One region of the Leifsonia naganoensis genome, then DNA from elsewhere that is predicted to be linked to it. Evidence: predicted binding sites of a transcription regulator. Region 1 holds the regulator's gene; the other holds the start of a gene.
What was found. Region 1 encodes LexA, which represses DNA repair genes until DNA is damaged. Its sites were predicted from a motif close to TCGAACANNTGTTCGA; they were not measured.
Positions count from the first base shown of each region.

Region 2: uvrA (excinuclease ABC subunit UvrA) is a predicted target of LexA. The motif match lies at 1,678-1,693, and genes of this name have one in related genera.

Region 1 is NZ_JACCHJ010000001.1:3,389,927-3,393,331, reverse strand. It holds gene HNR14_RS16355 (histidinol-phosphate transaminase) at 1-432, opposite strand, end outside; gene HNR14_RS16350 (LysM peptidoglycan-binding domain-containing protein) at 511-879, opposite strand; gene lexA (transcriptional repressor LexA) at 1,118-1,801, shown strand; gene HNR14_RS16340 (metallopeptidase family protein) at 1,910-2,260, opposite strand; gene metE (5-methyltetrahydropteroyltriglutamate--homocysteine S-methyltransferase) at 2,346-3,405, opposite strand, start outside.
Region 2 is NZ_JACCHJ010000001.1:3,689,484-3,692,888, reverse strand. It holds gene uvrA (excinuclease ABC subunit UvrA) at 1-1,615, opposite strand, end outside; gene HNR14_RS17765 (hypothetical protein) at 1,778-2,296, opposite strand; gene HNR14_RS17760 (DUF58 domain-containing protein) at 2,293-3,405, opposite strand, start outside.

The DNA of each region.
Region 1 (3,405 bases):
CGGTGTCAGCTCATAGTCGGCATCGCGAGCGCCGGCGATCCAGCTCGTCCCGGTGCCCGAGGCGAGCAGCGGGTACATCGAGTAGGTCGGGGCGAAGCCGAGCAGGCTGCGGCCGGGACCGCCGAAGGCCTGCAGGATGTGCTGCAGCACCTCGTTGGACCCGTTGGCCGCCCAGATCCAGCTCGCGTCGAGGCCGTGCCCGAGGTAGCGCGCGAAGGCCTCGCGGAGCTCGGTGAACTCGCGGTCCGGGTAGCGGTTGACGCCGGTGATGGCGACCGCGACGCGGGCGACGATGTCGGCCGCGACGTCCTCCGGAACCGGATGCGTGTTCTCGTTCACGTTGAGAGCGACGGGAACGGACTTCTGCGGGGCGCCGTACGGCGTCCGGCCACGCAGATCATCACGGATCGGAAGGTCGGAGAGGGAGGTCACCCATCCATGCTAGCCATGCCCGGGAGCGCGTCCTCCCACATGACGAACGGCCGCGGGATGGTCAGCGCCGCGTGAGGGTCAGTGCGCGTACTGGGTCGGGATGGCGAGCTGCTGACCCGGCGAGACCACGCCCGAGGCGTCGAGACCGTTGAGCTGCACGAGCGCGGCGATCACGTCACGCGGGTCGGCGCTCGGCGCAACGCGCTCGGCGACCGACCACAGGGAGTCGCCCGACTCGACGGTCACGTGCTGGAAGCTCACGTGCGTCTGCTCGCTGGTGGCGACCGCTCCCCCGCCGTTGAGGGCGAAGGTGAGGGCGCCGATGACGAGAGGAAGAGCCACGAGTGCCGTCAGGACGGCGCGACCGCGCCGCGTGAGACGGAGTCGCGTGCGTGCGCCCGCGGGGAAAGCGGGAATCGTGCTGCTCACCATCGCCGTCGTGCTCATGGCTCTGACCTCCTCATGCTCCGCGGATGCGAAGCTTTGTTCCGAATGTATCTTCGAATGTTCGAAATCGCAAGACTCGATACGCGAGGAATTCGTCCACGGATTTCGAGACACACTCGAACACATGTTTGTTTCCGGCCGTATCGTGGATACAGTTTCGATTGTCTGGAGTTCACCTTTCCAGGCACCACCGACATTCGAGACGAGCGGATGCGGTCGAGGTCACGAAGGGACGAGCGTGTCGAACGAGAACCAGGCTCCACGAGGGGGCACGCGCCGCCGCAAGAACCTCAGCGAGAAGCAGCTCGCCATCCTCGACGTGATCCAGAAGTCCGTCAGCCAGCGGGGCTATCCGCCGAGCATGCGCGAGATCGGCGACGCCGTCGGGCTGTCCTCCCTCTCGTCGGTGACCCACCAGCTCAACCAGCTGGAGCTGAGCGGCTACCTCCGCCGCGACCCGAACCGGCCGCGCGCGCTCGAGATCCTCATCGACCTGCCCTCCACCTCGTCGGAGTCCGTCGACTACGAGAACCAGACGCCGGTCGGCGACGCGGCCATGGTCCCGCTCGTCGGACGCATCGCCGCGGGCGTTCCGATCACCGCCGAGCAGCAGGTCGAGGAGGTCTTCCCCCTTCCCCGTCAGCTGGTCGGCAACGGCGACCTCTTCATGCTGAAGGTCGTGGGCGAGTCGATGATCGACGCGGCCATCACCGACGGCGACTGGGTCGTCGTCCGCCAGCAGAACACGGCGGAGAACGGCGACATCGTCGCGGCCATGCTCGACGAGGAGGCCACCGTCAAGGTGTTCCGTCAGCGCGACGGCCACACCTGGCTGCTGCCGCGCAACTCCAACTTCGAGCCCATCGTCGGTGACTTCGCCCAGATCCTCGGCAAGGTCGTCGCGGTCCTCCGCGCCGTCTGACCGGCTCCCACCCGAGCGGCGACCGCACATTTGTGCCGAATGTCGCGAAAGCGCGCCTCGTAAGCCACATTTGTGACGAATGTGGGGCGGGCTGAACCCGCGCCCTCATCACGCCCAGCCGAGCTCCTGCAGCTTCGCGTCGTCGAGCCCGTAGTAGTGGCCGATCTCGTGCACCAGCGTCACGCGCACCCGCGCGCGCAGCTCGTCCAGGCTCGAGCAGCTGGCCTCGAGATTGTTGCGGAACAGCGTGATGCGGTCCGGCAGCTCGCCGAAGCCGTAGACGCCGCGCGTCGTGATCGGTCGCCCGCTGTACAGCCCGAACAGCCGCGGCCGGTCCCCCGACGGCTGGTCCTGGATGAGGAACGCCACGTTGTCGAGCTTCCCGACGATCTCGTCCGGGAGGGCGTCGAACACTGCGCCCACCAGATCCTCGAACTCCGCGTCCGTCATCTGCACCATGCGCCCATCCTGGCGCACGCAGACGGGGTCGCGTCCGGCCGTCCGCCCACGGCGGAACCGGCAGTCCGCGACCCCGGAGTCGCTGCTACGCGTCGACCGAGACGCGCTCGCGCACCGCGCGGGTGGCCTCGAGGATGTTGCGCAGCGAGGCGACGGTCTCGTCGTAGCCGCGCGTCTTGAGACCGCAGTCCGGGTTGACCCAGAGCTGGCGGCCCGGGATCGCGCTCAACGCGGTCTCGAGCAGCTCGGTGACCTCGGCGACCGACGGCACGCGCGGCGAGTGGATGTCGTAGACGCCCGGGCCGATGCCGTGCTCGAAGCCGGACGTCTGGATGTCGTGGACGACCTCCATGCGGCTGCGGGCCGCCTCGATGCTGGTCACGTCGGCGTCGAGGTTGCGGATGGCGTCGATCACCACGCCGAACTCCGAGTAGCAGAGGTGGGTGTGGATCTGGGTCTCGTCGCGCACGCCCGCCGTCGCCAGACGGAAGGAGCCCACCGACCAGTCGAGGTACTCCTCCTGCGCCGACCGCTTCAGCGGGAGCAGCTCGCGCAGCGCCGGCTCGTCGACCTGGACGACGCGGATGCCCGCCGACTCCAGGTCTTCGATCTCGTCGCGCAGCGCGAGGGCGACCTGGCGGGCGGTCTCGCCGAGCGGCTGGTCGTCGCGGACGAACGACCACGCGAGGATCGTCACCGGGCCGGTCAGCATGCCCTTGACCGGCTTCTCGGTGAGGCTCTGCGTGTACGTCGACCAGTCCACCGTGATCGGCTTCGGCCGCGAGACGTCGCCCCAGAGGATCGAGGGACGCGTGCAGCGGGAGCCGTACGACTGCACCCAGCCGTTCTGCGTGACCGCGAAGCCGTCGAGGTTCTCGGCGAAGTACTGGACCATGTCGTTGCGCTCGGGCTCGCCGTGCACGATGACGTCGATCCCGATCTCCTCCTGGAGGTCGACGACGCGCTTGATCTCCGCCTGCATGCGGGCGAGGTACTCCGCTTCCGTGATCAGCCCCTTCACGAGCTGCGCGCGGGAGCGACGGATGTCGCCGGTCTGGGGGAACGAGCCGATGGTCGTCGTCGGGAGGAACGGCAGGCCGAGCGCCGCGTCCTGGGCCGCGAGACGGTCCTCGTACGCGCCGCGG
Region 2 (3,405 bases), 300 kb from region 1:
AGCCGATCTGGGTCGCCAGGCGGATGCGCTGCGCCTCGCCGCCCGAGAGGGACGCCGCCGCGCGGGAGAGGTCCAGGTAGCTCAGGCCGACCTGGATGAGGAAGTCGAGGCGGATCTTGATCTCGCGCAGCACCTGCGCGCCGATCTTCTGCTCGCGCTCGGTGAGGTGCAGCTTCTCCATGAAGGAGCGCGCGTCGCTCAGGCTGAGCTGCGACGCGTCCGCGATGCTCGCACCGTGCACGAGCACGGCTAGCACCTCGGGCTTGAGGCGCTTGCCCTTGCAGACCGGGCACGGCACCTCGCGGAGGTACTCGGCCCAGCGGGCGCGCTGCGTGTCGGTCTCGGCCTGGAGGTACTGGCGCTCGATGTAGGGCACCACGCCCTCGAAGCCGGAGGTGTAGGACATCTCGCGGCCGTAGCGGTTCTTCCAGCGGACCTTGACCTCGAAGTTGTCGCCGTGGAGCACGGCGTCCCGCACGTTCTCGGGCAGCTTCTTCCACGGGGTGTTCAGCGAGAACTTCAGGTCGCGGGCGAGACCGGCGAGCAGCTTCTCGTAATAGTTGAAGAGCCCCTTGCCCTGGGTGGTCCACGGCACGATGACGCCCTCGGCGATGCTCTGCGTGTCGTCGCCGAGCAGCAGGTCGTCGTCGACCGACATCCGCGTGCCGAGGCCGGAGCACTCGGGGCAGGCGCCGAACGGCGCGTTGAACGAGAAGGTGCGGGGTTCGATCTCGGTGAGCTGGATCGGGTGGCCGTTCGGGCACGAGAGCTTCTCGCTGAACGACTGCCAGGCCTCCGTGCCCTCGCGGTCGACGAAGTTGACCTGAACGAGGCCGTCGGTCAGCCGGAGCGCGGTCTCGAGGGAGTCCGTGAGCCGGGTCAGGATGTCGGGCCCGGCGACCAGACGGTCGACGATCACCGAGATGTCGTGCTTGTACTGCTTCTTGAGCGTCGGCGGCTCGGCGAGCTGGATCATCTCGCCGTCGACGAGGGCGCGCGAATAGCCGCTCGCGGCGAGCTCCTTGAAGAGGTCGACGAACTCGCCCTTCTTCTGCGAGACCACCGGGCTGACGACCATGTATCGCGTGCCCGCCTCGAGCTCCATCAGCTGGTCGGCGATCTGCTGGACCGTCTGGCGCTGAATCTTCTCGCCGCAGACCGGGCAGTGCGGGACGCCGATGCGCGCCCAGAGGAGGCGCATGTAGTCGTAGATCTCGGTGATCGTGCCGACCGTCGACCGCGGGTTGCGGTTGGTCGACTTCTGATCGATCGAGACGGCCGGGCTCAGGCCCTCGATGAAGTCGACGTCGGGCCGGTCGACCTGCCCGAGGAACTGACGCGCGTAGGCCGAGAGCGACTCCACGTACCGGCGCTGACCCTCGGCGAAGATCGTGTCGAACGCGAGCGACGACTTGCCCGAGCCGGAGAGGCCGGTGAAGACGACCAGCGAGTCGCGCGGGATGTCGAGGTCGACGTCGTGCAGGTTGTGCACGCGGGCGCCGCGAACGCTCAACTGCGAACCCGTCACCCTGGCGATGCTCCCCTGCACGTGGGTCGCCTGACCCTGGAGGTTCTGCCCCTGATTGCCCTGCGCCTGAATACTCACTCGTCCCATTCTCCGCTACATCCCTCTCGCGACGGACGGTGTTCGCCGTCCGCGCACGCGCACCCGCGCATTCGAAGCTGTGTTCGATTCTATCGCGCGCGCGACGGACGTCGGTCCGCACGCGCGAGTCTAGGCTCGACCACCGACATCGTCGACGGGGGGTGCCCCGGATCAGCGCTCGGGGCGCCGCAGGAGCAGCATCCCGAGCAGTGCACCCAGGGCGAGGACCGCGATCCCGGCGACGATCGCCGGCCACCCGCCGGGCGCGGGCTGACGCAGCGACAGCACCACGACCGCCGCCGCCTGCACGGGCACCTGGATCAGGACGAACCGGCGCAGGCCGGGCAGCAGCACGACCGGTTGCAGCCGCGCTCGGGCCGGGACCGCCAGCATCCAGGCGGCGAGGACGTGCAGAGCGTGGGCGCCCGCGATCAGGGCGAGCACGCGGATGGAGACACCGGCCGACGGTTCCAGCAGCGCGGAGAACGCGAGGACCGCGATGAGCACCCACGCGGAGCGCCAGCGCGGGACCGCGACCGAGACGGCCGCGAGGGCGACGCACAGCAGCGGCCAGGGCCCGCTCGGCGCGGCTGTCAGGGCCAGGGCGACCGCCACGATCGCGAACGCGACGCGCAGCGCCCAGCCCGGGACGGTTCCGGGCAGCCCGGGGGCGCCGCCCACGGCGCTCATGCGGGACGGCCCGAGGTCGCCCGCCGCTGCGGAGCCGAGAGCCGGCGCAGCTGCACGTCCCGCTCGCTCGACGCCCACACCAGGCGCTCGGCACCGGACGCCCGCAGCCGCTCGAACCGGACCTCGCGCTCGGCGAGCACGAGGCGGAGAGCGATGCGCTCCCGTGCGGGCAGCTCCTCCGTCGTCAGTGCGGGGAGCACGTCCACGGCGATCACGCGATGCCCGGCCGCCCGCCACGCGAGCGCGAGGCGCACGGGCTGGTCGTCGAGGAAGGTCGACAGCACGTACACGAGCGCGCCGGGCGCGAGGCGCGGGATCCGGATCCGGTCGGTGACGGAGCCCCGCGCCGCCGTCGTCTCGATCGCCCGCTGCACGGCCTGACGATGGCGTGCGCCTGCGCGCGGCGGGAGCGCCCGCGCGGCGTCCGCGAGGTCGTCGAAGCCGACGCGGTCCGCCATGCCCGCGTAGGCCGCGGCGAGCGAGACGGCAGCCTCCCTGGCGATGTCGAGGGAGCGCAGACCGGGGCGCGGGTACGACGCAGCCCAGTCGGCCACCTCGCCGGGGAGGTCGTCGCGCGCGTCGAGGACGAGATGGACGGCCGCGTCCGACGTCGCGGTCGTCCGCCGGACGTAGAGCTCGCCCGGACGCTGCGCGCGCCGGGCCGTCGCCTTCCAGTCGATCCGGCGCAGCCGGTCGCCCGCGCGGTACCGGTCCACATCCCGGAACTCGCCGCCGTCTCCCGGCCGCGCCGACACGTGTTGCCCTGTGAGCCCGAGCAACCGCGCGGGCAGCGGAAGGCTGCGGATCGGCACCGCCACCGGGCGGACGACGCGTTCGATGGATGCGGGACGGGAGTCGGCGGGGTCGCCCGCCCAGGAGGCGTCGGCGCCGATCGCGCGCGCTTCCGCGGTCAGCACGCGCTGCGGACCGGAGTGGCGGACCTCGATCTCGAGCCGGAGGCGCGCTGCGCTCCGCGGCGCGAGCACGACGTCGACCGGTGCGCGGTCGGCGGTGGCGAGACGGAGGTGCACGGCATCCGGCTGCGAGATGGATGCGGGCGCAGCGGTGAGGATCACGGGAACCGTCGACGGGCGTCCCTCGCCGGCCGG